Regions from separate parts of the Marinobacter sp. H13 genome, predicted to be linked through region 3. Evidence: predicted binding sites of a transcription regulator. Region 3 holds the regulator's gene; each other region holds the start of a gene.
The links. Region 3 encodes sigma-54, which starts transcription at its own class of promoters, with help from an activator protein. Its sites were predicted from a motif close to ANTGGCATNNANNTTGCTNT; they were not measured.

Region 1 (7,784 bases), 580 kb from region 3:
GACAGTTACCCATGGCCCGGCAACGTGCGCGAGATGATCAACAAGGTCAAACGGGCAACTATTATGGCCGATGGCAAACGTGTTACGGCGGACGATCTTGAACTCAATGCGGGCGACTCAGCTACAACGAGCCATATTAATTTGCGGCAAGTGCGGGAACAGGCAGAAAGGCAGGCGATTTGCCAGGCCCTGCAGACCACCGGCTACAACATGGCTCAGGCAGCGAGGTTGCTGGGTGTTACCCGGCCTACCCTCTATAACCTGACCGATAAATACAAAATAGACACATCTGCGGAAATCTCTGAAGTATGATTTATCAGGCTCTGGTTTTTAATCCGGGCCTGATTCAAGGAGTAAAAAAATGAAAACAAGGAACCAGACATTGCGAGCTCTGCCACGCCTGTTCTTGGTCAGCGCCTTGCTGAGCCCACTGCCGCTTCTGGTTGGCTGCAATAATCAACCAGACAGCTCTGAAGCCATGTCACACATTTCGCGGGCGGACACCTATGCCGAACAGGGCCAATACCGCTCTGCGCTTGTCGAAGTAAGAAATGCCATCCAGGCAGACCCAAACAATGTGTCTCATATCGTGCGCCTGGCCGAGATTTACCAATCCATAGGCGCCTATGAACAGGCATCTGACCTGCTGGAGCCATGGCTGAGCAACCATGCGAGCGATGTGGCACTGCCACTCGCGCGGGCCTATGTGGAGCAGGGCAAGCAACTCTCGGCCCTGGAAACCCTGGAAGCCTTTTCAGCAGATTCGCCGGAAGCCCAGCTGCAGGCATCGCTGATTCGCGCAGAAGCCCTTAGGCTGGCCGGCGAAAAAACTGAGGCGCTGGCACTTTTTCAGAACCTGACAGCCAGCAACGCCGCAAACATCAACGCAATCGTTGGGGTGGCCAGGAGCCACCTAGACCTCAATCAGTCTTCACAGGCCATTCAGGCGCTTGAAGAGTGGACAAATCGCAACGGACAGGAGCCAGAAGTGCTCTATTGGAAAGGCGTTGCGCAATATCGTGAGAACCAGCTCGAAGCAGCGTCTGCGACCCTAACTGATGCTGTAGGGGTGCTGCCCACTTCCGATGTGTTCCTGCCCATCCGCCGGGACATTCTCTCTTCCCTTTCCCGAGTACTCACCGAACAAGGCAGGATCACGGAAGCCCAGGTGTACAACCGGATTCTTGCAGAAAACCTCAATACCGGAGCCCGAGAACAGGGCGAAGCAGCCATCGCAGCCATCAAAGATGGCAACATTGACGAGGCCAAAACCATCCTGCGAGATATGCTCAAGCTTGATCCAGACAACGAACAAGTCGCCCTGATGCTTGGGGCTTTATCTGCAGGAACCGGCGAACTGGACGAAGGCACCCGCCTACTAACGGAAAACCTCGATCCGGAAACCACGCCTACCCAGTACATACGCGCCGCCACCATGGCTCAGATTGATGCCGGTGACAGGGAAGAAGCGTTAAAAACTCTCGACCGCGCTATAAAGGCGCGCCCTAACGATAACGAACTGCTGGCAATGCACGGAATCCTCGCCCTCAGCCTGCCTGAGTACCAGGACGCCGGCGTCGCCAGCCTGAGCAAGGCCATCAGCAACGAGCCGAACCGTGTTCGGCTCAGGCTGGCCCTTGCTCAATACCACATTCGCAATGATCAACCCGAGCAGGCCCTGGGCCAGCTAAGGATGGCATTCACCTCAAATCCATCCGAGTGGAATACCACCGCCACCTACCTAAACCTGCTCATCCAGCAAGGCGAAACCGAAGAAGCAACGGAAATCCGTGATTCACTACTGAATGGTTACGGTGACCAACCTTCAGCCGTATTGCTCGCAAGCATGGCAGATGCCCAACTGGGCAATACCGAGGCTGCCAAAACCAGACTGGAAACCCTGGTTAAGGAAAGCCCTCAGCTACAAGCTCCGAAGGTTGCCCTGGCTATGCTCTATAACCAGACAGGTCAGCCGGCAGATGCTGTGCGGACGTTTATAGATGCCGCAAAGATAACGCCCGATGCGATTCAACCGCTCCAGCGAGCCGGACAGGTCTACGCCCAGAACCATTCACCAGAGGAGGTTCAACAATGGCTTGGTAACGTTGGCAAGGAACATCCCGAGCTCCAAATGAATGCCGACACCCTGGCGGCCCTGATCAACATTCGCCAGGGCAGGCTGGCCGAGGCACGGGCACTGCTCGATGAATGGCAGACCTCCGACTCCGAGGCCGTCAACCGTGCGACCGGACAACTGTTGCGAGCCGAGGCCCAGACAGCAGCAGCCAACGAGGATTACGCCACTGCCCGCGCAAAAGCCGCCGAAGCCATCGCCCTAGAGCCGGAAAACCTGGGATACGCGCTTCTCCCCGTGGGTATTTACCAGATGGAAGGCAAATTGAACGAGGCGCTGAATGCATTGGATGCCGTTGAAGACACGTTTGGCACGGAGCGACCCGTGGTTCTTTCGCGTGCAGCACTGCTCAGGCAAAAAGAAGGTAACAAGCCGGCCTTCAACTACCTTCTTGAGCAATGGCAGACATCACAGGATGTCGGCCTGATGCCCTCTCTTCTTGGCCTGGCAAAAACAGAAGCGCCCGAGGCAGAGGACGAACTGACGGACAGTTGGCTCAGTGTTGCGCCAAACAGCAGTACCGCCCACATGGCTAGAGCAGATTGGCTGATGGCCAACAAGCAGGAAATTGTGGCCGCCAACCACTATGAGCAGGTTATTTCCCGCCAACCCAACAACATTGCTGCCCTGAACAACCTGGCCTGGCTGTTGCGCGAAGATGACTCTGCCCGTGCCATGGAACTGGCTGGTCGCGCCCGGGACCTTGCCCCCGACAATGCGGCCGTACTGGATACCTATGGCTGGATCCTGCACCTCGCGGGCAAACATGCCGAAGCGAAAGAAGTGATTGAAAGGGCCGTGGCTCTCGCTCCGGATAACGCTGAAATCCGCGCTCACCTCGAAACCGTTAAGCAGGCCATGTAAAGAAGATCGACAAAGCCCGCAAATCAAGCCAGACAGTGAGGCCGGAGACTACCGTATCTCCGGCCTTCTTCGTTTCAATGTCGAATTTTTTTACAGCCCTTATTTAAATACCGGGATTTTTTTCAAGGATTTCAGAACTATAGATTAATGGCACGCTTCTCGCTTGTTCTAGGGTGAGGATCGGGGTAGTACCCGGTCGGAAGCCAAACCATTCGCGAGGATGGGACGGAAAGCCAAGGATCTCTAGAACAATAAGAGACAGCCTGGTTGCAAAGCACACTACAAGGACTTAGAGCTAAACAACCGGAGAATACCCATGAAACTTAAACTCATTGCTGCTGCAGTTGCTTTGTCCGCCTGGACAGCTTCGGCTGGTGCAGTTGTAGTAAATAATGATGGCGCTGATGGTGCAGGTACAGGGCTCCAGAGCGTCCTCGATAACATCACAATCGCCCCAAGCCCAACCCCAGGCGCCTCATCTGTAGACGTAAATGCAGATCAGTTGGATGACGGATTGGATAGCTATTGGGACATTACCGCCACTGGCGGCAGTGTAACGACATTCATTATGGAAATCGCTGGTCAGTCTGGCACGAATACGTTCGGCATTTATGATCGCCTTAACCCGATGAATTACGTGGAAATCTTTTCGGGCGCTGATTCCTTCAATCAGGGCTTTAACAGCCAAAAAACTGTAGCCATCTTGAGTGATGGTTCTGTTGGGATTAATGGTGCTGACTCAAATGTTGACTTCGGCAGCGGAGTTTTCGGCTATTACCTTGGCACAGCCAACGGCCCAGTCTTTTATTCTGATAGCTCATTGAATACGAACGGTGCCGACCAGATGGTTGCCTATCAGGGCACCAATACCGACACTATCCAAATACAGGGCTTTGATGAAGGCCTCTGGACAGACAATGAGTTTGTCTTAGGTTGGGAAGATGTACTTGGAGGCGATCAAGACTTCAATGACTTGGTAGTAATGGTCGAATCTGTAATCCCTGTTCCAGAGCCGGGCACCCTGGCCCTCCTCGGCCTCGGCCTTGCAGGCCTCGGTGCAGCCCGTCGTCGTCAGAGAGCCTGATTTCGATAGGGTGCCAAAAGCCAGCTTCGGCTGGCTTTTTTCGTGCTTTGATTTGTCTTTTACCGGAGTAGCAATCACGGTATTCTTCCAAAGACCAAGTAGTCCGGCGGAAAAATGATGTTAAGGAAGACATTCGACAACCTCCCCAATTCCCTCCCCTTTCTGGTTGTTTCAGCAGTTGCCGTCGTACTTTTCTATCCAACCTGGTTTAGGCTTGGCACCATTTGGCTCGAGTTCGAGCAGGTTTTGGCTCATGGCCTTGCCACCGCCGTCATTTTCCTGGGCATGCTAATGATTCATCCGCCCAGGCCCGCAGGCGGTACAAGCGGCTTGCTCTTGAAACCATACCACCTGCTCGGCGGTATCGCGCTAATTGGGGTTACTCTCGTGTGGCTCCTGCTTGAGTTGGTGCGTATTGATACCCTCGCCTACCTGATGCTGCCAGCAGGTGTAATGGCCGTCTCCTGGACATTGCTGGGTTTGAAAAAAGCGCTTAGCTTTCTGCCCTACGTTGCCCTACTGTCACTCTCACTGCCCTTCTGGGCAGACCTGGTGCCGCCGCTGGTATCACTGGCCAGTGTTGTTGTGGGCAGTTGGGTCCGATTATTCGGGATGACCGCGCTTATTGAGGGCAACAGCATCACACTGCCCTACGGGCGACTCCTGATTGCCGATGGATGCTCCGGCATTCGCTACTTTGCCATTTCCATCCTTCTGGCCATGATGACCTCCATTCTCAATGATTACCGCTGGAAAGGCTGGTTGATCACCGTCATCGTAGCCATGCTGATCGGATTGGTTGCAAACTGGGTTCGGATTACCATTCTGGTGTTTGTCGCCTATGAGACCAACATGCAGAGCGAGCTGCTCACCGACCACGAAACCATGGGCTGGATTGTTTTCGGGGCTTTCATTCTGCCGGCTCTTTACTTTTCACCCGTTCGTAAAAGAAACAAGGCCAACCACCAGCCGACAACCACTAGGCTGAACATCACCAAAGTCGCCATGTCGGCGATAATCGTTGCAGTAATCGTGGGCCCGGCTGCACTGACGCTTGCACAAACCAGTGCCTACGACGAATCACCATGGACACTGCAACTCGAAGGCTTCCAGCCAAGGCAGGCAAGCGCTGAGCTGCCATTGCCAATCAGCCTGCCTTCGGCGCTCGACCAAACGATTCTAAGCACCAGGAATAGCTGGGTATCTCTGGCCCAAAGCCAGAAAACCAAATCCGACGAAAAACTTGTGCCCTACCTGCCGCAGATGTTCGACAAGTCCTCCTGGCAAATAGAAGAGCGACTTGCACCGGGCGTTTTGCTCTATCGAAACATCCTCACCCGGGACCGTGTCATTATGGCCCAGTGGTATCAGGTGGGAAGCAGAACTAGCCTGAACTACCGCCAGGCCAAACTTCTTCAGATCCCCGCCACTCTGTCCGGTGAGAGCCGGTTCGCTCTCGTTACCATTCAGGTGCCCTGCAAAGACAGGGATTGCAGTGACGAATTATCCCGACTCGAGCGCACCAAAACCATGGTGGAAGCCCAGCTGTAAATTAATTGACACATGGATCAGAATTCCCGTCGACTTTCTTTACACTCTCCTAACCTACCAACGATAAAAGCTCATTAAATCAAATGCTTAATTATTGGCACCAATCCTGCTGATTAAAACGTAGGCTGCATTAACGCATTGGTTTAATTTGGGAAGTACCAATATGATGTATAAACGGTTAGCCGCACTCCTCTCCGCCACACTTTTCAGTCTGTCTGTCAACGCAGGCGTAATTTTTCAAGACGATTTTGACTCGGAGCTTCCGAACGGCGGATCGCAAACGAACTATGATGACTTCCAGAATTGGGACGTCACCGATGGCACTGTCGATCTTATTTCCACCCCGAATAAATGGGGCCTTACCTGTGCCGGTGGCACTGGTAAGTGTGTGGACCTGGATGGCTCCAATCGAAACGCCGGCACTCTCGAAAGCATTTCGCTGACACTGGACCCAGGCACCTACACGCTGAGCTTTGATATTTCCGGTAATCAAAGAAACAGCACCAGCGACTCCGTAGTCGTTGGTCTGGACGGGTTCCTGAGCGAAACTTTCACTTTGTCTGCAAACGATCCCTGGCAGACCATCGTGCGCGATATCACCCTGACCAGCCAGACCACCAGCAAGCTCATTTTCGAACATCGCGGTGGCGACAACATTGGCATCATGCTGGACAACGTATCGCTCGTGCCAGAACCGGGTACTCTGGCCCTGTTTGGCCTGGGCATTCTGAGCCTTGTGGCAGTTCGCCGCAAAAAGCTCTCCTGATTTCAGCCCAGTTACCAACGAAAGCCAGCTAGATAGCTGGCTTTTCTTTGTTCCAGACATCATTCACTGTGTGAACAAGAACCCGATATACTCAGGCCTCACGACCCCAAAATTATCGGCTCCTACCCCATGGAAATAACGAAAACACCCGTTCGCATTCTCCATGTCACCTTCAACATGGGCTTCGGCGGCACCGAACAAGTCATCCGGCAATTAGTCACCAACCTGGACAAAGACCGGTTCCACAACGAAATTGCCTGTATTGATGGGGAAGTTGGCGATATTGGCCAGGCACTGGAAACCGAGTGCGGTATAAAACACCACGCGCGCCAACGAGCCTCCGGCTTTGATCTAAAGACCATTCTCTGGCTGAGGCATCTGATCAAATCCGGGAAATTCGATATTGTCCATTGCCACCAATACTCACCTTACGCCTATGGCTGGTTTGCGCACTGGGGCACGGGAGCAAAGGTGGTCTTCACAGAGCACGGTCGCTTTCATCCGGACCACCACCGAAAAAAAGCAAGGTTCATCAATCCTTTCATAGCCCGCACCTCCCACAAACTTGTCGCAATCTCCTCCGCGACGCGCGACGCTCTGGTGGAATACGAATACTTCCCCAGAGACAGAATCAGCGTGATCTATAACGGCATTGCACCACTAGAAGTTACCGAGAAAAAACGCTCTGCATTGAAAGATCAGTTGGGAATAAAAGCAGAAGAAACGGTTATTGGTACCGTTGCCCGACTGGACGCGGTGAAAAACCAGGCACTGATGCTGAAGGCGACGCGAACTCTGCTCGATCAAGACGTCCCTGTAAGGCTGCTCCTGGTGGGCGACGGCCCGGAACGCGACAACCTGGAAAAGCTTGCAGCTGAATTAAACCTGGGGGAGTCAGTTATTTTTACAGGCTTTCAATCAAAACCCGCCGACTACCTGAGCCAGATGGATATATTCCTGCTGCCCTCTTTTACCGAAGGCACATCCATGACACTTCTGGAAGCCATGAGCCTGGGAATTCCGACAGTCGCCACTCGTGTTGGCGGAACTCCCGAAATCGTCGCAGATGGCGAAACAGGAACACTGGTTGAGAGTGACGACCTTCCCACATTTACCGGGACGATCCAGGAACTGCTGCAAAACCCAGACGCACTTTCCAGAATGTCGCAACACGCTAGAAGGCGTTTTGAGGAACGATTTTCGGCCAAACAGATGGTGGAACAGTACGAACACTGCTACGAATGATTCGGCATTTCGTAAAGCAAAGCTTACAATATACGTCGGGAAATTTTACGCTTTCTTATTTTTCATTACGTCCTCCCGTATTTATCAATTTAAAACAAAAGGTTACTGACTTGGCACATGTCTTGTATGGCCATAGCCGT
Region 2 (7,784 bases), 160 kb from region 3:
CGATCAGGGTACCGTTTACCAGCACGTCCAGCGGCTCGCCCGCCAGCCGGTCAAGCTCGATAACCGAGCCCTGGTTGAGCTGCAGCAGGTTCCTTATCGGAATCTCAGTGTTGCCCACTTCCATGGAAATGGTGACCGGAATATCGAGAATAACGTCGATATCCGGAGCCGGGCCTCCCCCTTTCGTGGGTTCGCTTCCGGTTTCAAACTCCTCCATGGGGGCAGCCTGAACATCATCCTCGGCCTCGCCGGCCTCAGCCATCGCAGCGGCCCACTCGTCCTCGCGTTCGCCCTCATCCCCGGACTCTTCCATGGCGGCTTCCCACTCGGCAGCCAGCTTTTCGTCTTCGCTGAGCTCCTGCTCGTCTTTCTTGTCGTCGTCAGCCATTGCGTCCCACCTTCAATTGTTTCTTTACCTTGGGCCTTGATGCCCGCTCATGAATCCGCAGTGCCAGTTTCCCGTCACGGGTCCCCAGAGTTGCCTTGTAAACGGGGATGTCGTTGGCGGTGACCGTCAAATGCTCGGGCACCTCCACCGGGATAATGTCACCGGCTTTCATCTTGGCGATGTCCCGCAACGAGATCCGACGGCGACAGACCGTCGTGTTGATCGGAACGTTGACCTCTTTGATGTCTTCCTGGAGCGCGTTCACCCAGCGCTCATCAACATCGTCAATATCACTCTGAACCCCGGCATCGAGCACGTCGCGGATGGGCTCGATCATGGAATAGGGCAAGGCAAAATGCAGCTCACCGCCGCCGCCGTCGAGTTCAATGTGGAAGGTGCTGACCACGACCACCTCACTGGGGCTGACGATGTTGGCCATGGCCGGGTTCACTTCTGAGCTCAGGTACTCGAAATCCACCTTGAGGACCGCGTGCCAGGCTTCCTTCATATCGTGGAACACCTGATCCAGAACCATCTGCACGATGCGGGTCTCGGTCGGGGTGAACTCGCGACCCTCGATCTTGGCGTGCCGCCCCTCCCCACCGAAGAAGTTGTCCACCAGTTTGAAGACCAGCTTGGCATCCAGCACGAACAGCGAAGTGCCGCGCAACGGGCGGACTTTGCACAGGTTCAGGCTGGTGGGCACGTACAGGGTGTGGATATACTCGCCGAATTTCATGATCTGGACGCCTCCGGTGGAGACATCGGCGTTGCGACGCATCAGGTTGAACAGGCTGATCCGGGTGTAACGGGCAAAGCGCTCGTTGATCATCTCCAGGGTCGGCATCCGGCCCCGAACGATGCGGTCCTGACTGGCAAGGTCGTAGTTCTTTATGCCGGTATCGTCAGTCTCTTCATAGGTATCAATGTCACCGTCATCCACCCCGTGGAGGAGGGCATCGATTTCATCCTGTGACAACAAGTCCTGCATACGTAGTCCTGCCCGTGAAGTACCTTGGCCCGTGCGCTATTGCACGACAAAATTTCTGAATAACACCCGTTTGATGGCGGGCTCGCCTTCCTGCTCCAGAACCTGATTCACCGTGGTCAGCATCCGCTCGGCCAGGCCACTGCGGCCCTCGGGCGTCTGCAGCTCGTTGAAGTTACTGCTACCAAGGACTGTCACCAGCTGGCTTCGAATGAGAGGCATGTGCAGCTTGGCAGCTTCAAGCGCCTGTGGATCGGTGGACTCCAGCGCCAGATAAGCCTGGGCGTAGCGTTGGCGACCCTCAGCCTGAACCGTGGTAACGATGGCTTTTTCCATCTGGTAGTAGCTGCTGGGAATAAAGGTTTCCTCTGCAACCTCGGTTGCGTCACCCTCTTCCTCCCCCATGCCCGGAAGACCGCCGCCCAGGAACCACAGGGTACCCACCACAGACAGCACAATGGCCAGGATCACCACCACAACCAGCATGATGATCAGTTTCAGTTTTCCCTTCTTGGCAGGAGCCGCTTCAGATTCGTTATTTTCAGCCATAATGTTCGCTTTGCCAGAAATCCGTCACGGGGAGCAATTTTCCGCGACTTTTCAGGATTGGATGCAAAGGGCGGGCCAGAACACCCAACCTTCCCGTTCAGAACAGCAGTTTAGCGTTGCCGGGAAGGATGGGCAAAGGAGATTGGAAGAGAATATCGAAGGGTATCAGGCGAAGATGTCTACTTCGCCTTTCCAGCTGAGATCAAGGCTGCCGGAGCTGATGCCTTCATCGTCCTGATCGCCAGCGACCAGCGATGCCGAACCGCCACCGGAGCCATTATCGTTTCCGGTGCCCTGCTCGCCGGTCTGCTGGCGAGGCGAATCGGAAACATCGAAGCCTGCCAACGACATTCCCTGCTCACCCAGCATATCCCTGAGCCGGTGGGAATGCAGTTCAAGCTGGTCACGGACCACGGGATTGGCCGAATGGACCGTAATACTCGCCTGCTCGTTCTGCACCCGGACCTTGACCTCCATGGGGCCCATGTCCGGTGGTGTCAGGTGGATTTCGGCAACCGACATGTTACGGGCAGTCAGCCAGCTGAGCTTGCCCACCAGTTTGTCGCCCCACTCTGCATGGCCTACCGGCACATCAATGGACGTAGCATAACCTCGTAATGGCGCAGCGTTCTCGGCCGTCAGTTTTGCTGCCCCATTGGCATTATTGGCCGCTTGCTGGGACACCAGATCCATGGCGGACTGGAAGCGGCCAGAATTGATCAACGAGCCGGAATCCGCATTGCGGCCGGAGTCGGTGAGCACTGAGGCCTTCATGACATCTGTCAGTGTCGCATCGCCGGAAACACCGCCGGATCCGGACTGAGCTTTCTGACCCGAGGCCCCTGTGAGAAGGCCACTGAACAATCCGGCAACGGAATTCGCTTGGCCCGAAACACCGTTGGCTGCATTGACGCCGACTCCCGGCATTGTAGCTGACATGGCGGACTCACCGGCACCTCCGGCTTTTGGATTCAGCCAGGACTGCAACTCGACAAAGGTAAGGGGAAGCGCCGTCGGCTCTGATTTGCCATCACCTGCTACAGCGGCCCAGTCCGCGTCCCGTGATTCAGCATCCGTGGCAGCGTCGGCTTTTTCGCCACCCTTTGGATCAGCGTTCGCGTTTGCTTCCGTTTTCGTCTCTGAAGAAGTGTCCTGGGTCGCCCGGGATTCATCGGCAGATCTGGCCTCAGCGTTCCGATCCGCCCTCTGGCGATCGAGCCGCTTTTGCTCAGCCTGGGAGACAGAGTCGAAATCGCTTTTCCTGTCAGCCGGATCTCGGCTGGCTCCGGATTTTGACGGGCCGGGATCTTGTTGCGTCCCGGGCGCGGGGGTTTGGGGAAGAACCATCTGGGCCATGGCAACCTCTTGCCGCTTTTATCGCATTGTCGCCCTCACCTTGCCGGACCTGGCCGGTGCATGGGCGGTTAATCCACTCAATGCGAAGGACAAAGCAATTGTGATGCCAGCGCACACCTGCTTCGCCTGACAAACGGCCTGAATAGACCTGATTCACCCCACCATCAAGCCATCCAGGCCTGCGATTACCTGTTCGAATTCCCGGGCGATGTCATCCAGTAATCCCGAGGCATCGTCCAGCCGGGATTCCTTTCCTGCGATTTCCGCCCTCAGGCAGAGATCGCCAAGTCGTGGGGCGCCAATATTGATACAACTGCCCTTGAAGCTATGGGCCGTCTTGGCAAAGGCGTCACTATCGTCAGCCCTCAGGGCTTCTTGCAATCCCCGAATCCTGTCGCGGGAATCTGCAACATAGGTCTGTATCAGCACTTCGAATTCGTCCTCCATGACGTCTCGAAGCTCAGCCAGTGCCTCCTCGTCCAGGTGTGGTTTATCAGTCATCTCGATTCTCCGCTGTACGGGCGAACTGCCAATCGTAGACAATTTCAACATGATTGCCCTGTTCATGAAACCTGATGGTCTCCGCCAGACGTTTCAACAGCAGCAGGCCCCGCCCTGCATAGCGCCCGCTCATGGTTGGGGAATTACCGGGGGCCACGCTGGGATGATTGTGAAAATCAAACCCTTGGCCGCTGTCCTCACAGATAACACGAAGCCGACCTCCATCCGGTTTCAGGGAATGGTGCAGTGTGAACCGGATGTAGTGACCCTCCACGTTGGCCAGGCGCCGATTGCGCTCCGCGTAGTAGCGGCCAAAGCCCTCCGGTGAGTGCTTCCATTCTGACGGGAGTTCCAGAACACCGTGCTCCAGCGCGTTGTTGTAGAGTTCCGCCAGCAGGGTATAGATTTCGCCGCTCTTCCGTCGAAGACCCGGCACCTCCATACAGATATGAAGCAACAGAGGCAGGGGACTGAACTCTCCGAGGGTCCTTTCCCGGATTTCATAGCTGCAGCGCCATTCCGCCGGCCCGGCAAGAGCAGACGGTGCGGCACGATCTGGCAGGGTAGCCAGCCCCGCCTCGTCCATCATTTCCAGACAACAGAGCGTCAGGTCATCGCCATCCTCAAAGTTGCCGGTGAACCGGTGAACCGCGGACATCATGGCATCGAACGGATGGTCCCCATCGTCCAGCCGGTCAAGCGTGCCGGTAACGCCCTGCTCACCGAACACGTTGCCGGCGCTGTCGGCAGATTCCAGAAAGCCGTCGGTCATCATCAGCACTCTGTCGCCAGGGGCGGCACCAACCCTCTCGAAATCGGCATTGAACTGATCTGGTGCAAGGATACCGAGGGGAAGATGCCGCGATGGCAATGCCAGGAGTTCTCCGGTGGTCCGGATCAGCCAGCCATCCGGCAGACCGCCGTTCCAGATCTGCAACTGATTAAGTTTGAAATCCGCCTCAATCATGGCGCCACAGCAGAACATGCCCGTCGGCAGAATCCGTTTGAGTTTCTGGTTGATCTCGCGCAACACGTCCTGGCCGTTAAAACCCTTATTGGCCATGCCGTAGAAGATCTCGGCTACAGGCATGGCGCCGATGGCAGCCGGCAGACCATGGCCGGTGAAATCCCCCATGAAGATCAGCATCCCGCCCGCCGGCCGGGGCGAGGCAAACAACACATCACCATTGAAAATGGACAGGGGCGAAGCGTGATAACGAATATTGGAGGCATCCAGGCAGCCGGAATGAGCCACGTTATCGAAGACCCGTTTGGCGATTTCCTGCTCTTCGGTAAGTTGTCGGTTGCGCTCACGAATGAGATCCCGCTGATCCGAGAGGGCCCGGTGCATCAATCGCATTCGGTTGAAAGCCTTGATCTTGGCTTCAATGATGATCCGGTTATAGGGCTTTCCCAGGAAGTCATCGCCACCGGCCTCCAGACATCGGGCCAGGGCACCGGCTTCAGACAGGGAGGTCAGGAAAATCAGGGGGACCAGCCGTTCGCCAGCCAGGAGCTTGATCTGACGGGCCGCTTCCATGCCATCCATGACCGGCATCAGGGCGTCCAGCAGCACCAGATCCGGCGCCTCCCGCTGGAAAACAGAGACCGCGTCCAGTCCGTTTGCCACATCAAGGACTTCGTGCCCCAGTCGCTTCAGCAGTGTTTTGAGGATCAGGCGATCGCTGTCTGAATCGTCAGCGATCAGTATTCTCAGGGGACGGCTATGTTCTGCAACGGAATCATCCATGAGTACTCCGGCAGTCCGCGAGCATCAGCGGATATTGAAAAGTTGCTCGAAATTGGAGATTGAAAGGATACGACGGACATCGTTATTGCAGTTTTCGATGACGATTCCGGCACTGTCACCTCCGGCATAATCACGGAGTAACAACAGCATTCCCAGCGCCGAGCTATCGAGGTAGGTGGTGTCAGACAGATCCACAATGTAATTCCGGATGTGCGGATCACCGTGCTCGTAAGCATCACGGAACGCCTGATGGGTGCTGAAGTCGAAACGCCCCTCTATCCTGATAACAAGAGTCTGACCGTCATCATCGCGGCGCGTCTGGATCGGCATTCCAAAACCTCCCGGGCTATCAAGAGCAGCATTTGACCGGCGTGTACTACCAGCCCTACATCCGGTAAGGATAGCTGAGTGGTCTGATTTTGCATCTGTATTTGCTTGATGCGGAGCAAGATTCAGCGTCGACGTTGGTTAAAAGCCCGCCCCGCGGCCTCATCCGAAAGCTTCTGTTCCCGGAGATCCTGCTCCCTCTGCTCCTGCTGGCGGCAGGTTTCTATGTATTTTTCCATGCCACGCCGGCGCTCCCAGGCGTGCTGCCATTCCTTTTTGCGCGCCTCGAAGACCTTTTCCGCCTGCTCCAGCTGCGTCTGTTGCTGCCGGATTACCTGATCCAGTTGCGCAATAAAGGCCTGCCACGCCTGGAGCCTGGACACCTGCACAATCCCCTGTTGGCTGTTGCGAATCTGATCCCGGTACTCCTGCTGGTAGCGATTCAGGTTCTGGACCTGTTCGCGCTGCTGCTCCGCCAGCTTCCTGGCCTCTCCCATTCGCTCCAGGGCTTCCTGCTCCTTGCGCTCCTCCAGGGAAAGAACCACTTCCAGACGCCGGGAACGCAGCATCAGGCATCACCTCCGCCGCCAGCTGCCGGATTCGGCACGGCCGACTTACGCCGATCGGGGGATCGACGCTCTGGCACCACCGCCAGCAACTGGTCAACACTTTCCTTCAGTGGTGCACTCTCATTCAGGCCCTGCTGCAGGAACTGGCGCATATTACCGATGTGAGTGATGGCAAAATCGGTCTCGGGATCGGAACCCTTCACGTAAGCGCCGACAGAGATCAGATCCCGGGCCTGCTGGTACCGTGAGTACACCTGCTTGAATCGCTGGGCCCTGGAAAAATGTTCGGTCTCGGTTACCTGCGGCATCACCCGGCTGATCGACGCTTCCACATCAATGGCGGGGTAGTGTCCCTCTTCGGCAAGCCGGCGGGAGAGTACGATGTGGCCATCCAGAATCGCCCGGGCAGCGTCTGCAATCGGATCCTGCTGGTCATCGCCTTCGGTCAGTACGGTGTAGAACGCCGTGATAGAACCACCTCCGGGGCGACCATTGCCGGTTCGCTCCACCAACTGGGGCAGTTTGGCAAATACCGAGGGCGGGTAGCCTTTGGTCGCCGGCGGCTCACCCACGGCCAGGGCAATTTCCCGCTGGGCCTGGGCGTAACGGGTCAGGGAATCCATCAACAGGAGCACGCGTTTGCCCTGATCCCGGTAATACTCGGCAATCCGGGTGGTCAGCATGGCGGCGCGCAACCGCATCAGTGGCGAATCGTCCGCGGGCGCGGCCACCACCACCGAGCGGGAAAGGCCCTCTTCGCCCAGGATGTCTTCGATAAACTCCTTTACCTCGCGGCCCCGCTCACCAATCAGGCCCACCACGGTGATGTCGGCATCGGTAAAGCGGGTCATCATGCCCAGCAACATACTCTTGCCCACGCCACTGCCGGCAAACAGACCCAGGCGCTGCCCCTGGCCGACGGTCATCAACGCATTGATCGCCCGTATACCCACATCCATCGACTGCCGCACCGGGGCGCGGTTCAGCGGGTTGATAATATCGCCGGTGAGCGCCACGCGGGCTTCGGCCTGCAAGGGGCCTTTTCCGTCCAGGGGCTCGCCACTGCCATCGACCACCCGGCCAAGCAGCTGGGGGCCAACCGGCACCCGGCTTGCGGCAGACAGAGGCACAACCCTGGCACCGGGCTTGAGCCCCTCGATTGCTGTCAGGGGCATCAGATACACCCGGTCGTCCTCAAAGCCCACCACTTCCGCCTCAACATTACCGGTGTTCTGGCCAAAAATGACACAGCGGTCACCGACCACCATGGGGCAGCCGACACATTCGAGGGTAAGGCCCACCATGCGGGTCAGTCGGCCGGAAAGTTCAGGCTCGGGCTCGCTTCCCAGAAACTCC
Region 3 (7,784 bases):
TTCATCAGGCCTATTTCCGCTGTCAGCGCCGAACCGGCCCGGCCCGCGAAGAGCAACGCGGTTACCACCGGCCCGAGTTCGCGCACCAGGGTCAGGGCAATCATCTGGCCGATAGCGGCCTCGGAACCGTAATCACTCAGAATTGTATACCCCTGCAGCCCCAGCACCATGCCAATAAACAGGCCAGAAACCACGATAATGGCCAGGGACAGAACGCCAACGGCGTACAGCTGCTTCACCAGAAGGGGGAAACCGGTCGCCGGCCTGGGCACACCGCCCAGAACGCCTGCAAGGAAACGGCCTGAACGGCCGAATGACGAGACGATATCAAGACCGAGCCGCCCGAATGCCGCAATTCTGCCAATCAAGACACACCCCCGGACAACCCAAAGTCCTGGGCGGCGCCCTCGGCCGGATAGTGAAACGGCACCGGGCCATCCGGCTGCCCCTGGAGAAACTGCTGGACCTTCCCGGAAGGATGCGCCCGGAGCTCTTCAGGCGTGCCCTCCCCGATCACCTTGCCGTCCGAGATGATGCAGGCGTAATGGCAAATGCTCAGGGATTCGGGCACATCGTGGGAAACCAGAACGCTGGTCAGCCCCATGGAGCTGTTCAGATCGCGGATCAGCTTTACCAGAACGCCCATGGCAATCGGGTCCTGGCCGGCGAACGGCTCGTCGTACATGATCAGCTCGGGATCCAGGGCAATACTTCGGGCAAGAGCAACCCGGCGGGTCATACCTCCGGACAGTTCCGACGGCATCAGTTGGCGTGCGCCTCGCAATCCGACGGCTTCAAGCTTCATTAGCACGACATCACGAATCATGTCTTCCGGCAGCTTTGTGTGCACCCGCAACGGGAAGGCCACGTTCTCGAACACGCTCAGATCGGTGAACAGCGCCCCACTCTGGAACAGCATGCCCATCTTTTCCCGAAGGCTGTAGAGGGCTTTGCGCTTGAGCTTCGGCACTTCATGGCCGTCCACCACAACACTGCCCGAATCCGGCCTGAGCTGGCCGCCAATAAGGCGAAGCAGCGTGGTTTTCCCGGTTCCGCTGGGCCCCATGATGGCGGTGATTTTTCCGCGGGGGATGTCCAGGCTGACACCGTCGAAGATACGGCGCCCTGAGCGGGAGAACACGACGTCCTTGAGCGATATGTAAGCCGGTGAATTCATAGTCCTTACCTTTCAAAGAGGGGCTACATTATGCCAAGGAGCGCGCAAGTTCAATCCAAAGTGCCCAAAATGTACTGATAGCAATGATCAGTTTGACTGAACTTTCGGTAACCGGGCATCGTTGCCGGGTGAAAATGGTATACTCTGCCCAACATTTACAACGTCCCGACAGCCAGGCCCAAAGCCCGATGACCGAACAGACTCCCAGCGATTTCCGATCTTCTGCCATCCGCGCCATCCGCATTGAGCGCGACGCCATTGATGCCCTTGAAGGCCGAATCGACGACCAGTTCACGCGGGCCTGCGAAGTTATCATGAACTGCAAGGGCCGCGTGGTTGTGACCGGCATGGGAAAATCCGGCCACATTGGCAACAAAATTGCCGCCACCCTGGCCAGCACTGGAACGCCATCGTTTTTCGTGCACCCGGGCGAGGCAAGCCACGGTGACATGGGTATGATCACCTCCCAGGATGTGGTCATCGCCATTTCCAACAGCGGCAACACCAGCGAGGTGGTCACCATTCTGCCGTTGATCAAACGCATGGGCGCTCCGCTGATCAGCATGACCGGCAATGCCAGCTCCACACTGGCCCGGGAAGCCGTCGCCAATCTGGACGTCAGCGTTATGGTGGAAGCCTGCCCACTGGGTTTGGCGCCCACCTCCTCCACAACGGCCACCCTGGTGATGGGCGATGCCCTCGCCGTTGCACTCCTTGAGGCCCGGGGGTTCAGTGCCGAGGATTTCGCTATCTCTCACCCCGGCGGCAGCCTCGGGCGTCGGCTGCTGCTCAGGGTCTCCGACATCATGCACAGCGGTGATCAGATTCCAGTCGTCAACGAGGATACCCCCTTGAGCGGTGCTCTTCTTGAGATGTCCCGAAAGGGTCTCGGTATGACCACCGTCGTCAATGATAAAGGCACTCTTACCGGAATATTTACGGACGGTGACCTTCGACGGACTCTGGATCGATCGGTGGACATTCACAATACGCCCATCAACGAGGTCATGACCCGGCATGGTAAAACGATCCAGGCCGATCATCTGGCGGCGGAAGCGCTGAACATAATGGAGGAGATGAAGATCAACGCCCTCCCCGTTACCGACGACCAGGGTGGTCTGATTGGCGCCATCAATATGCACGACCTGCTGCGTGCCGGCGTTATCTAGGGGCTATGAGGAGCTGTTTGATATGAAGCACCAATGGCCGGATTCGCTGTTGGCAAAGGCCGTAAAGATCCGCCTGATCGCACTGGATGTCGACGGCATCATGAGCGACGGTAAACTTTATTTCAGCGCCACTGGTGATGAGCTCAAGGCTTTTAACATTCTGGATGGCCTGGGTTTGAAACAACTGATGGCAGCCGGGATTACCGTGGCCGTGATCACCGGACGAAAGTCCCCCCTGACCGAGAAGCGCATGCGGGATCTTGGCATTCCCCACCTGATGCAGGGGCGAGAGGACAAGAAGGTAGCCCTTCAGGAACTGGTCAGCACCATGGATATCAGCCCCGAGGCCATCGCATACATGGGGGACGATCTGCCAGATCTCCCGGCACTGAGGTTCGCCGGACTGGGCATCACCGTGCCCAACGGTTACTGGCTGGTGCAGCAGCATGCCGACTACTGCACCATTGCCCGGGGCGGCGAAGGGGCGGTCCGCGAAGCCTGCGACTTGCTGCTGACGGCCCATGGCAGGCTTGACGCAGCACTTGCCCCCTATCTGGAGCCCGAGGCATGAACTGGCTGCTGGACAGACCCTGGCTGCGAGCACTGGCACTGGCTGCTACCGTGGTGGCAGCCGTATTCCTGCTCTGGCGCAGCGATGAACCCCCTGTGATTGATGACGAGGCAGCGGCCCTACGGGGAGACGCCGAACCAGACGGTTTCGTGGTGAATGGTCAGTACACCTCCTTCGATGAAGCGGGCAATCTCAAGATCCGGTTTTCCAGCCCCCGCATTGAGCAGTTCGAGGAAGGCAACCTGGCCACCATGGAATCTCCCCGGGCCGAGCTGTACGGGGACCAGGAGGCCCTGCCGTGGATTGTCGAGGCCGACAATGGCAGCCTGCTGCAAAACCAGAATCTGGTGTACCTGACGGACAATGTCCGGGTTCAGCGCACAATTGGCGAACGGGAGGCCACCCTGACAACATCAAGCCTGACCCTGGATAACGACCGGGGCATGGTCTATACAGACGCACCCGTAGAAATACGTGATGTTACCGGCATAACCCGGGCCACGGGCATGAAAGCGTGGATAGACGAACGAATTCTGGAACTGAACTCCCAGGTGGAAGGACTCTATGAAACCGGAAACTAACCGATACCGGCGCCTGATGGCTGCCCTGCTAACGGTCGTGATGATCGGCCCGGCGGCTGCATTTGACCTTGATTCTGACACTCCTATCAAGGTCACCGCAGATACCGCCCGCCTGGATGACGGCCAGGGCATTGCCACCTACACCGGCGCTGTGGAACTTGAGCAGGGCAATACCCGCCTGACTGCCGAGCGGGTCGTCCTGTACCGGACCGAGGACGGCCTGAGCCGGATCGAAGCCTCTGGTACGCCCGCTATATACCGTCAACCGGCGCGCGAGGGGGAAGGCGAAACCGATGCCCGTGCCCTGAACATTACCTGGTCTGCCACCGACAGCCAGCTGACCTTTGAACGGGAAGCAGTCATCGAGCAGAATGGCAACCTGTTCCGGGGTGATGTCATTCATTATGATACCGTCGGCCGGGTTGTCACCGCTGAGGGCGGCGCAGACACCGGCGAGGGCAGCGGCCGGGTAGAGATGGTGATTCAGCCACGCAGTACAGACAGACAGGGATCCGATGGCAGTTCTGAGAGCCAGTAACCTGGCAAAGAGTTACAAACAGAAAAAAGTGGTGATCGACGTTTCCCTGGAAATCCGCAGTGGGGAAATTGTCGGGCTGCTTGGTCCCAACGGTGCCGGGAAAACCACCTGCTTCTATATGATCGTTGGGCTGGTTCCTGCCGATCACGGGCGGATAACGATCGACAGCCGGGATATTACGCCGCTGCCGATGCACGGTCGGGCCCGCCAGGGCATCGGCTACCTGCCACAGGAAGCCTCGGTTTTCCGCAAACTGTCTGTGCGCGACAACATCATGGCGATCCTCGAGACGCGGCAGGGCCTGAGCAAGGCAGACCGGCAGAAAAAGCTCGAGGAGCTGCTGGAGGAATTCCACATCACCCATATCCGGGACAGCGTTGGTATGGCCCTGTCCGGTGGTGAGCGGCGACGGGTGGAAATTGCCCGGGCCCTGGCCATGGAGCCGGCTTTCATCCTGCTGGATGAGCCCTTCGCCGGCGTTGACCCTATATCCGTCAGCGACATCAAACACATTATCCGGCATCTGCGGGACAAAGGGATTGGCGTGCTGATCACCGACCATAACGTGCGCGAGACTCTCGATATCTGCGAGAACGCGTACATTGTTTCCGGCGGGCACATCATCGCCTCCGGCAATGCCGATGCGATCCTGGCCAATCAACAGGTCAAGGAAGTCTACCTCGGGGACGAATTCAGGCTATGACAGTGAATGGCTCATTGTTTTGATGATCTGTAGCAAGTAAACTCGGCAAAGAACTTGCTAGGGTAAAGAAAAACCGCGGCAAGTAACCGGCATATAAAGATTTTTTCAAGACCTATGACACAAAGCGCTGATGAGTGACGGATCCTGAACCATGGTTATGAAAGCCTCCTTACAGTTAAAGCTGGGTCAGAGCCTGACCATGACGCCCCAGCTGCAACAGGCGATCCGGCTTCTCCAGCTCTCCACTCTCGACCTCCAGCAGGAAATCCAGCAGGCACTGGAATCCAACCCCATGCTGGAGACCTCCGAGGACGATGACCAGACCGACGCAGCCAGCGAAAACGACGAGCGCGAGGCCAACGCCACCGAGTCCGCCGCTGAAGCTGCCCCGGAACCGGCCAGCGACTGGGATGAATCCGAGAACGGCCCGGACTGGTCCTCGGAGAACGAGATTCCTGACAACATTCCGGACGATCTGCCGGTTGATACCGCCTGGGACGACATCTACCAGTCCGCACCAGCGCCGGCAGCCCGCAACGACGACGAAAACGATCACGATTTCGAAACCCGTAATTCCCCGACCGAAACGCTTCAGGATCACCTGGAATGGCAGCTCAATCTGACGCCCCTCAGTGAACGGGACCAGGCCATTGCCCATGCCCTGATGGATGCAGTGGACGAACGGGGCTATATCACCAGCCCGCTGGAGGAAATCCACGCCGGACTGCTGGATGAGAACGATGAAGACCCCCTTGAACTGGATGAAGTGGAAGCCGTGCTTCACCGCCTGCAACACTTTGATCCGCCCGGCGTGTTTGCCCGGGACCTACAGGAATGCCTGCTGATCCAGCTCAACCAGCTGCCGCCGGAAACACCCTGGCTGGCCCAGGCACGCCTTGTAATTACCCATTACATCAACCTGCTGGGCAACCGCGATTACGCCCAGTTGCTGCGCCGCAGCCGCCTGAAAGAAGACCAGTTGCGGGATGTCCTGGCGCTGATCACCGGCCTGAATCCGCGGCCGGGCGATGTCATTGACCGGGCCGAACCCGATTATGTGATTCCGGACGTGATCGTTCGCAAACACAATGGCCGCTGGCGTGTTGAGCTGAATCCTGAAATTGCACCGCGCATCCGGGTCAATGCCAGCTATGCTTCACTTATAAGGCGTGCGGACAGCAGCGCAGACAACACCTACCTGCGCGACCAGTTGCAGGAGGCCAAGTGGTTCATCAAGAGCCTGCAGAGCCGCAATGAGACCTTGCTGAAAGTCGCGACCCGTATTGTCGAGCACCAGCAGGGATTCCTGGATCACGGTGAAGAAGCCATGAAACCGTTGATTCTTTCAGACATCGCCCAGGCGGTAGAGATGCATGAATCGACCATTTCACGGGTAACCACCCAGAAATACATGCATACCCCCCGTGGCATTTTCGAGCTGAAGTACTTCTTCTCCAGCCATGTCAGCACTGACGAGGGTGGAGAATGCTCCTCCACGGCCATACGCGCGATGATCAAGAAGCTGATTGCGGCGGAAACGCCCAAAAAGCCGTTGAGCGACAGCAAAATTGCAGCCATGCTAGGGGAACAGGGTATCAAGGTTGCGCGACGCACCGTTGCCAAGTACCGGGAGGCCATGCACATTCCGCCGTCCAACGAGCGCAAGCGGCTGGTCTGAATACCCGGGGGCCGGGACGCAACACCGTATTCGCCGGCGCATAATGCGCCAGCACCCAGACCGGCTCCCGGGAGCCGGCACGATGACAACAGGAGACGCCTATGCAACTCAATATTTCAGGCCATCACGTAGAACTGACTCCCGCACTGAAGGATTATGTTTCAGAGAAGTTCGAGAAGCTCGAGCGTCACTTTGACCACATCAGTAACTGCCAGGTGACCCTGGAAGTGGAAAAGGTGCGCCAGATTGCGGAAGCCACGTTGCATGTGGTTGGTGGTGAGATTCACGCAAAGGCAGAAAATGAGGATATGTACGCAGCCATCGATGCCCTGATCGACAAGCTTGACCGTCAGATCCTCAAGCACAAGGAAAAGAATGTAGACCGGATGCACGGAAACGGCTCTCGCTAACTGACTGTTTTCATGCAATTCATCTAATCGAGCTGCGACATGAGTAACGTGTCGCAGCCTTTTTTTTAACGGAAACGCAGTCGATCCATGAGCGACACATCCCTGACCATAGAGAACATTCTTGCTCCGGAGCTCACCCTCTGCAGGGTAGCTGCGTCCAGCAAGAAACGGGCCCTGGAGTTTATTGCCGAGCAGATAAACCATCAGGACAACACGCTCAGCGAGACCCAGCTCTTCAACAACCTGATTTCCCGCGAGCGCCTGGGCAGCACCGGCATTGGCCAGGGAATCGCCATTCCCCACTGCCGTCTGGAAGGACTTGATCACGTGGTGGGCGTGCTGATGACGCTGGAAGAAAGCGTCGAATTCGATGCTATCGACAATCAGCCGGTGGATCTGATTTTCGCCCTGATCGTCCCGAAGGAAGCAACGAGCGAACACCTGGAGCTGCTCAGCCAACTGGCTGAAAAGTTCAATGAGCGGTCGTTCTGTGATCGCCTCCGGCAATCCGAGGACGCCAGCACGCTGTACCAGCGCATGACCGCCTCAGGCGGCTGATATTCACTGCAGTGGAGGTAAGGTGGTCATGAAGCTGATTATCGTCAGTGGCAGGTCCGGTTCGGGCAAGAGTACCGCACTTCATGTGCTGGAGGACCTCGGGTTTTATTGCATCGACAATCTTCCTATTGGCCTGCTCTTCCCCCTCACACGGGAAGCCGCCAGCCAGACCAGGCCTGGTCGACTGGGCAAGATGGCCGTCAGTATCGATGCGCGGAACCTTTCCGGCGAGCTGGCCAATTTCGAGGAGATCTACCGGCGCCTCCAGGAAACCGGGGTTACCGTTGAAATCATCTTCCTGGACGCCGACGAGCAGTCGCTTCTGCAGCGTTTTCACGCCACCCGCAGAAAGCATCCGTTGAGTGACGACAGGACCTCTCTCCGGGAAGCCATTACCAG
Region 4 (7,784 bases), 2.8 Mb from region 3:
TGCTGGGCATGCACGGCTCCCGGGCTGCCAACAAGGCCGTCGACGAGTGCGACCTGCTGCTGGTCATCGGCGCCCGCCTGGATGATCGCGCCACCGGCAAACTGGATGGCTTTGCGCCCAACGCCAGGATGATTCACATCGATGCCGACGCAGCCGAAATCAACAAACTGCGCGACGCCGACCTGGCCATCCGCGGCGACCTGAACGAGATACTGAAATCACTGGCGGACGCATTGCAGGCCGAGCCACTGGCCATCAATGAATGGCAGAAACAGTGCCGCACCTGGCACACCACCGGCGGCTTCCATGCGGCCGACAACGATGACCCGATGGCCCCGATCACCGGCCCGGCCTTCATCCGCCAGCTCTCCCGGATTGCCCCGGACGACACCGTCATCGCCTGTGACGTTGGCCAGCACCAGATGTGGGTGGCCCAGCATTACGACTTCTATCACCCGCGCCATCACCTGACCAGCGGCGGCCTCGGAACCATGGGCTTCGGCCTGCCAGCTGCCATCGGCGCCCAGTTTGCGGATCGCAACAGCACCGTCATCAACGTAACCGGTGATGGCTCGTTCATGATGAACGCCCAGGAACTGGCCACCATCCGCCGCTACAACCTGCCGGTAAAGCTGATCGTCATGGACAACCAGTGCCTGGGCATGGTCCGCCAGCAGCAGGAACTGTTCTACAACAACCGCGAAAGCCAGATAAACCTGGACGACAACCCCGACTTCGTCGCCATGGCCCGGGCCTTCGACATTCCGGCCCTGCACATCGAACGCACCGACCAGATCCGCCGCGGCATCGAAACCATCCTGGCCTACAACGGCCCGATGCTGCTGCACGTTGCCATCAGCCGTGAAGAAAACGTATGGCCCATCGTCAAACCCGGCGCAAGCAACACAGACATGATCGACGAAACCGCCCGCACCGCAAAAGCCAGCAAGGAGCAAGTTGCATGAACCCGCAAAGCCAGCCATCAACGCCCAGCTACACCATCAACTGCCGCATGACCCACGAAGCCGCCGCCCTCGAGCGGCTCTGCCAGGTGGTCCGCATCCGCGGGTTCCGGATTGCCACCATGGCCGTCGAAACCGCCGGCGAGCATCTGAACATCGCCCTCACCCTGGAAGGCACGCGGCCGATTGCCATGTTGCAGTCGCAACTGGAGAAGCTTCATACGGTTGCCGAGGTTGCCCTCGCGGCTGGATCTGTGGCCCGGTCTCGTTCGGCCTGAGACTTTGGGGGGTATCGTCCTTTCCTAGCCTGAGGTTTGGCGGGCGTGGTCTTTCTGTAGCCTGAGATTTGGCGGGCAGGTACGGGGGTGGGGGTATCTTTTCTTCGGGGAAAACAACTCGCTGCGCTCAGACATCTTTTCCCTGTCAGAAAAAATACCCCCACCCCCTACCGACGGGCAGCAGCGATAATTCTAAAGGGAATATTTCGTAGGATTAGCGAAGCGTAATCCGACAAAACCCGTTGGATTACGCCTGCGGCTAATCCAACCTACAAAAGCACAAAAATCCTTAAACCGGTGAACCCGTGTTGCACGTCGGCGCGGGGTGGCAGGTGGATTTTTCGCCGGAAAAAGGTGTCTGAGCGAAGCGAGTTCTTTTTCCAAGAAAAATCCACCTGCCACCCCGCAGGCCCGCCCCTCAACCAACAGGCTACAAAGGCGGGCTCTTCCGATTTACCAGGCTTTGTAAGGCAGGAACTTCCCGTTCATAGTCACGACCACACGGTCGCCCTTCGGATTCTCTTCCTTCTCGATGTCCATGGTGAAATCGATGGCACTCATGATGCCGTCGCCGAACTTCTCATGGATGAGCTCTTTTATAGTGTCGCCGTAGACACCCACCACTTCGTACAAACGGTAAATCAGCGGATCCTGCGGAACGGCGCCGTCCCAGGCTTTTTTGGGGCAGACCTGCAGGGCTTCGGCTATCGGCTTGTCCAGGTCGAGGACTTCGCACAGGGCAAAGGCCTTGTCTTCGGTGAGGCTGTTCATACCCAGGGCCGCTGAGGTGGTGAACACCGGGGATAGGCCGATGGTTTCGGCGATGGCTTCCCAGGTCATTCCCTTGGACACTTTGGCTTCCAGGATTTTTGCGGTCATCAGTTCTTTGTTCATCATGGCTGTTTCCTCTCTTGGGTTTTAACGTCAGGCATTCACCGCACGGGCGGCAGTCTCAGATTCGGATTCGGTTTCAGAGTCGGCAGACGCTGGCGTGGACTGGGCAACGCCTTTGGCGGGTTCGACGATTTTCGGGGTGCCGTCTTTTTCCGGCAGAGCCGAGCCGCTTCGGTTGACCAGGAAGTCCACCAGGTAGTCCCGGGTTTTGTGGTAGGCCGGGTTCTGGAAGATGGTGGCCCGGGCCCGCGGGTGCGGAATGTCCACTTTCACGCTCTCAGCGATGCGGGCGTTGGGGCCGTTCGACATCAGGAAGATGCGGTCAGACAGTAGAATGGCTTCGTCCACATCGTGGGTGATCATGAACACGGTCTGGCGGGTTTCTTCCCAGATTTTCACCAGCTCGTCCTGAATCACACCCCGGGTGAGCGCATCCAGCGCGCCGAAAGGCTCGTCCAGCAGCAGGAGTTCCGGCTGGGTGGCGAAGGCCCGGGCGATACTCACCCGCTGACGCATACCGCCGGACAGCTGGGACGGCTTGCGGTTCAGGGCGTGGTCCAGGCCCACCATCTTCAGGTAGCGTTCGCTGTGCTCTTTCACCTTTTCCTTGGACCACTCCGGCCAGCGGGCGCGCACGGCGAAGACGATGTTGTTCAGGGTGGTTTTCCAGGGCAGCAGGCTGTAGTTCTGGAACACAACCCCGCGCTCAAGGCCTGGGCCTTTGATTTCCTTGCCGTTCATCACCACGTTGCCGGCGCTGGCTTCGTCCAGGCCTGCCAACACGTTCAGGATGGTGGATTTGCCGCAACCGGAGTGGCCGATGATGCAAACAAACTCACCTTTCTCCAGGGCAAAGCGGATATCCTCGAAGACGGTCAGCTCACCGCCCTGGCCGTCCGGATAGACTTTGGACAGGCCATCTACTTCCAGGAATGATTTACTCATAACAGGTCTCCATTCGGAGGGTTGAGGCCGGCACCGGAAACCGGTGCCGGACCGCTCATTCTTTGTATTCCACCAGTTTCTGGGCCTTGCCCAGGGCCAGGTCGAGCAGCATGCCCACCACCCCGATCATCAGGATGGAGAAGATCACACTGGCCAGATCCAGGTTGTTCCATTCGTTCCAAACGTAGTAGCCAATGCCGGTGCCGCCCACGAGCATTTCCGCGGCCACGATGACCAGCCAGGCAATGCCAATCGAGATCCGCATGCCGGTCAGAATGGTGGGTGCTGCGGCCGGCAGGATCACCGTAATGGCGGTGCGCAGTGGGCCGAGTTCGTGGGTGCGGGCCACGTTGACCCAGTCCTGCCTCACGTTCGCCACACCAAAGGCGGTGTTCAGAAGCATTGGCCAGATCGAGCAGATGAAGATCACAAAGATCGCTGAGGCATCGGAGTCCTGGATGATGAACAGGGCCAGGGGCATCCAGGCCAGCGGCGAAATTGGCCGCAGCACCTGGATGTAAGGGTTCAGGGCCTTGTACATCAGCGGCGACATGCCGATCAGGAACCCGACGGGCAGCGCAATGGCCATGGCCGCCAGGTAGCCGGTCAATACCCGGTACACCGAATAGGCCAGCTGGATGCCGATGCCCTTGTCGTTGGCGCCGGCGTCATAGAACGGATCGGACAACTCCGCCCAGGCCAGCTTGATCACCGCCGAGGGTGGCGGCACCCGGGATTCCTGCTCCACACCACCCATCAGCATTTCGTATTCGGTCAGTCCTGTCTGGGCCTCCGGGGGCTGGGTTGCCATTTCCCAGAGCCCCAGGGCCAGAATCAGGAACGACACCGACAGCAGTGCTGCCCGGACGTTCAGGGAAGCCATGGTTACACCCTCCCGATGTCGAAGCTGCGTGCGTATTCTTCGGCACGATCAGAATCGAACGTCTTGCCCATGATGGTGTGGGTCTTGTAGGTCTTGTCCGGAGCGGTGTAACCCAGTTCTTCCATGATCTTGCCGGTCTCGCTCGCCAGGTAGACCTGCTCGGCAATGCCTTTGTAGTCCACATCACCCTCGATATAACCCCAGCGCTTCATCTGGGTGAGGATCCACACGCCCATGGAGTGCCACGGGAACGGGTCGAAGTCGATGCGGTCCGGCACGTCTTTTACCTCGCCAAGGCCATCGGCGTAGTAGCCGGTCAGCACCTGCTGAATCACCGGAACCGGCTGGTTCAGATAGTTCTTTGGCGCGATGGCTTCGGAGATTTCCTTACGGTTATCCGGATTGTTGGAGTACTGCGTCGCGTCGATGATGGCGCGCAACAGGGCGCCGTAGGTGTTCGGGTTCTGGGTCGCGAACTGCTTGCTGCAGGCAAAGGCGCAGCACGGGTGGCCTTCCCAGATGTCCTTGGTCAGCATGTGGATGAAGCCCACCTTCTCCCAAACAGCACGCTGGTTGAACGGATCCGGTGACAAGTAGCCATCCAGGTTACCGGCGCGGAGGTTGGCAACCATCTCGGGTGGCGGGACCACACGGATCTGCACATCTTTGTCCGGGTCGATACCGTTCTCGGCCAGGTAGTAACGCAGCAGGAAGTTGTGCATGGAGTACTCGAACGGCACGCCAAACTTGAAGCCTTTCCACTGTTTCGGGTCGCGCTTGTCCTTGTGGTCGACGTGCAGCACGATGGCCTGGCCATTGATGTTCTCAACGGCCGGCATGATGAACGGCTCCGGTGTGGAGCCCGCGCCCATGGTCATCGCCAGGGGCATGGGAGTAAGCATATGTGAGGCGTCGTATTCGCCAGCCAGGGACTTGTCCCGGGCCACCGCCCAACCTGCGGTCTTGGTAACGGTCACATCCAGGCCATAGCGCTCATAAAAGCCCATGGGGTGAGCCATGATGATGGGCGTGGCACAGGTGATCGGTACAAAGCCAACGTTCAGCTTGGTCTTCTCAAGCTTGCCCAGGGATTCCTTTACCGCGGCCTTCGCCTTCTCCATCGGGAACACGCTGCCCAGAACCGCCGCTGCGGTACCAGCGCCCATCATTTTCATGAAGGCACGCCGGCTGTGTTCGTTGTGACCAAACACCGAGCGCACCACCGCGCCCTCGATGGCGCGATCCATCATCGCTTCTGAATCCAGATGCTCGTCAGCAACTGCCTGCTGGCCGGCAGAGGGCTTGAGATCGAGGGAAATGGACGGGGTGCTGTCGCCGGGTTTGCACTCCGGGCAGCCGCAGGTCTTTGCGTGAATCAGGGACTTGTCACCGTCAAACGGGTTTCCAAGGCTTTTCGTGGTCATGGCGCACTCTCCTGGGTTTGGGACCTAAGTTTTGGGTTATTTCTGCACTCTCACGGTGCAACAAAGGTGCGGCTCGGGCCCGAGGCTGAAAATGGTCGGGTCGGCTCCGCGTTCTGAGAGAGCTATCGCAGGGTTTGTGCCAAGTCCGGCTATTTTTTTAACCCATTGTTTTTAAATCATTAGGCATGCGAAGCCTGAAAACAGGAGAGCTACGACATTTCGTATTTCACGATTTTTCGTAGCCAGGACTGCGATTTTTCGTAGTTGGCACAGGGTTTGTTTCCTCCTTCGGGGACTGACTCAGGAAATCGCCATGAATACCGAAGCCATCATTCACCCTGAAATAACCGGCAGCTGGATTGACCACCTACCAGAAGCGGCCCTGCTGGTAGACGCGGGCCGGGATCTGATTCTGTCCGCCAACAGTGCCATGGGCCGGATGATCGGCACCGACCGGCAATCTCTCGTCGGAACGCCATGCACCCACCTGTTCACCGACCAGCGGCCCCAACTGATTGCATTCACTGAGGAAACCCTGTTTCGCAGCCACGGCTGGAGCCGGGATTTCTTTCTCCAGCACCGGGACGGCCACACCGTGGAACTGGAAATCTCCTCATCCAGGGTCGGCGAGGCGGAAACCCAGAATGTGCTGCTGTTGTTGAGGGACCGACGCCAGCTGCGAACCCTTCGGGAGCGCCACGATGCCAACCACTACCACCGGGGCGGCCTGCTTGAATGGCGGCGGGTGGAAGAGCTGTTCAAGGACATGGAGCGGGAAAACCAGCTGATTCTTCATGCTGTCGGGGAAGGCATCTACGGGGTGGATGCCGAGGGGCGCGGCACCTTCGCAAACCCTGCCGCCGAGCGCATGCTGGGGTGGCGAATTGACGAACTCATGGGTCGGGTTCTGCACCGCGTGGTGCACCACTCCCATGCCGATGGCAGCCTGTACCCGCTCAAGGACTGCCCGATATACGCCGCCTTCCGCGATGCCAGTGTGAAGCGGGTTGGCGAGGACTGGTTCTGGCGCAAGGACGGCAGCGGTTTCCCGGTGGAATACACCAGCACACCGATCCTGGACAACGGGCATCCGGTGGGTGCAGTGGTGGTTTTCCGGGATATCTCCGCCCGCCAGGAAGCCCAGCAAGAACTGCAGAAAGCGCTGGAGGAAGTGGAGACCCTCAAGCACCGGCTGGAAATGGAGAACGCCTATCTGCAGGAAGAACTTAGCGCCGAGTACCACTTCCACGAAATCTTCGGCCAGAGCGAGGCCATCAAAGCCATCGTGCGCCGGATCGGTATGGTGGCGCCCACCGATGCCAACGTGCTGATCACCGGCGAATCCGGCACGGGCAAGGAGCTGATTGCCCGCGCCATCCACCAGTCCAGCAGCCGACGGGACCGGCCCCTGATTCGGGTGAACTGTGCGGCCATCCCCAAGGATCTGTTCGAGAGCGAGTTCTTCGGCCACATCAAAGGTGCCTTCACCGGCGCCGTCAGCGATCGCGTGGGCCGATTCGAACTGGCCGACGGCGGCACCCTGTTCCTGGACGAAGTGGGCGAAATCCCCCTTGAACTCCAGGGCAAGCTGCTCCGGGTGCTGCAGGACCAGCAATTCGAGCGTGTGGGCGAAAACAACACCCGGGCGGTGGATGTTCGTGTGATTGCCGCCACCAACCGGGACCTGAAATCGGAAGTCCAGGAGAAAACTTTCCGGGAAGATCTCTATTTCCGCCTGAACGTGTTCCCCATCGAGTCGGTGCCGTTGCGCCGGCGCCTGGAGGACATCCCCATCCTCGCCCAGGAGTTTCTGAACCGGGCCTGCCAGAAGTTCAACAGACCGCAGTTGGCCCTGAAAGAGCGTGACGTTGAAACCCTGAAAGCCTACCACTGGCCCGGCAACGTGCGGGAGCTGGAGAACGTGATCGAGCGCCAGGTAATCACCTCAGACGGTCGGCTGGATCTGGACCTGCCAGGGCCAGAATCCGCTGCCCGAACCACCCCGGCAGAAGTGGCCCCGGCGAGACATTACAGCGGCGAATTGATGACGGAACAGGAGTTGCGGGACCTGGAGAAGCAGAATCTGGCCCGGGCCCTCATGATGAGCAGTGGCCGGGTCTTCGGCGATGACGGCGCGGCGGCCATGCTGGGCATCAAACCCACCACCCTGACCTCGCGCCTGAAAAAGCTGAAGATCGACGCCAGGGAGTTCCAGGTCAGGCCGGAGTGATGCCCACCTGGCTCAAGGCATAGGTCACCACAATCCAGATCAGCATCACCAGCGGCAGGTAGCGACCAACCAGGTACATACGCCATTCCCACCAGCGGCTCTGGGTGCCCAGTACCGTCCGGATCTTCTCGGGCGGAATGAACCAGCAGAACATGGCGGCCCCCAACA

Region 1: AC5JQH_RS00690 (PEP-CTERM sorting domain-containing protein) is a predicted target of sigma-54. The motif match lies at 5,727-5,746, and genes of this name have one in related genera.
Region 2: AC5JQH_RS02630 (flagellar hook-length control protein FliK) is a predicted target of sigma-54. The motif match lies at 3,373-3,392, and genes of this name have one in related genera.
Region 4: AC5JQH_RS16660 (sigma 54-interacting transcriptional regulator) is a predicted target of sigma-54. The motif match lies at 5,650-5,669, and genes of this name have one in related genera.

What each region holds. Positions count from the first base shown of each region.
Region 1 is NZ_JCACRU010000001.1:145,602-153,385, forward strand. It holds gene prsR (PEP-CTERM-box response regulator transcription factor) at 1-312, shown strand, start outside; gene AC5JQH_RS00675 (tetratricopeptide repeat protein) at 362-2,998, shown strand; cyclic di-GMP riboswitch class I at 3,191-3,273, shown strand; gene AC5JQH_RS00680 (DUF4114 domain-containing protein) at 3,315-4,082, shown strand; gene AC5JQH_RS00685 (exosortase/archaeosortase family protein) at 4,200-5,633, shown strand; gene AC5JQH_RS00690 (PEP-CTERM sorting domain-containing protein) at 5,800-6,399, shown strand; gene AC5JQH_RS00695 (glycosyltransferase) at 6,577-7,644, shown strand.
Region 2 is NZ_JCACRU010000001.1:556,799-564,582, forward strand. It holds gene fliN (flagellar motor switch protein FliN) at 1-388, opposite strand, end outside; gene fliM (flagellar motor switch protein FliM) at 381-1,379, opposite strand; gene AC5JQH_RS02625 (flagellar basal body-associated FliL family protein) at 1,416-1,925, opposite strand; gene AC5JQH_RS02630 (flagellar hook-length control protein FliK) at 2,091-3,281, opposite strand; gene AC5JQH_RS02635 (Hpt domain-containing protein) at 3,435-3,782, opposite strand; gene AC5JQH_RS02640 (PP2C family protein-serine/threonine phosphatase) at 3,775-5,532, opposite strand; gene AC5JQH_RS02645 (STAS domain-containing protein) at 5,557-5,862, opposite strand; gene fliJ (flagellar export protein FliJ) at 5,985-6,428, opposite strand; gene fliI (flagellar protein export ATPase FliI) at 6,428-7,784, opposite strand, start outside.
Region 3 is NZ_JCACRU010000001.1:720,903-728,686, forward strand. It holds gene mlaE (lipid asymmetry maintenance ABC transporter permease subunit MlaE) at 1-368, opposite strand, end outside; gene AC5JQH_RS03375 (ATP-binding cassette domain-containing protein) at 365-1,177, opposite strand; gene AC5JQH_RS03380 (KpsF/GutQ family sugar-phosphate isomerase) at 1,366-2,346, shown strand; gene AC5JQH_RS03385 (KdsC family phosphatase) at 2,369-2,917, shown strand; gene lptC (LPS export ABC transporter periplasmic protein LptC) at 2,914-3,498, shown strand; gene lptA (lipopolysaccharide transport periplasmic protein LptA) at 3,482-4,036, shown strand; gene lptB (LPS export ABC transporter ATP-binding protein) at 4,014-4,739, shown strand; gene AC5JQH_RS03405 (RNA polymerase factor sigma-54) at 4,891-6,417, shown strand; gene hpf (ribosome hibernation promoting factor) at 6,519-6,827, shown strand; gene ptsN (PTS IIA-like nitrogen regulatory protein PtsN) at 6,915-7,385, shown strand; gene rapZ (RNase adapter RapZ) at 7,414-7,784, shown strand, end outside.
Region 4 is NZ_JCACRU010000001.1:3,567,173-3,574,956, reverse strand. It holds gene ilvG (acetolactate synthase 2 catalytic subunit) at 1-965, shown strand, start outside; gene AC5JQH_RS16685 (ACT domain-containing protein) at 962-1,240, shown strand; gene cynS (cyanase) at 1,694-2,137, opposite strand; gene AC5JQH_RS16675 (ABC transporter ATP-binding protein) at 2,165-3,079, opposite strand; gene ntrB (nitrate ABC transporter permease) at 3,135-3,962, opposite strand; gene AC5JQH_RS16665 (ABC transporter substrate-binding protein) at 3,965-5,386, opposite strand; gene AC5JQH_RS16660 (sigma 54-interacting transcriptional regulator) at 5,700-7,616, shown strand; gene AC5JQH_RS16655 (sodium-dependent transporter) at 7,603-7,784, opposite strand, start outside.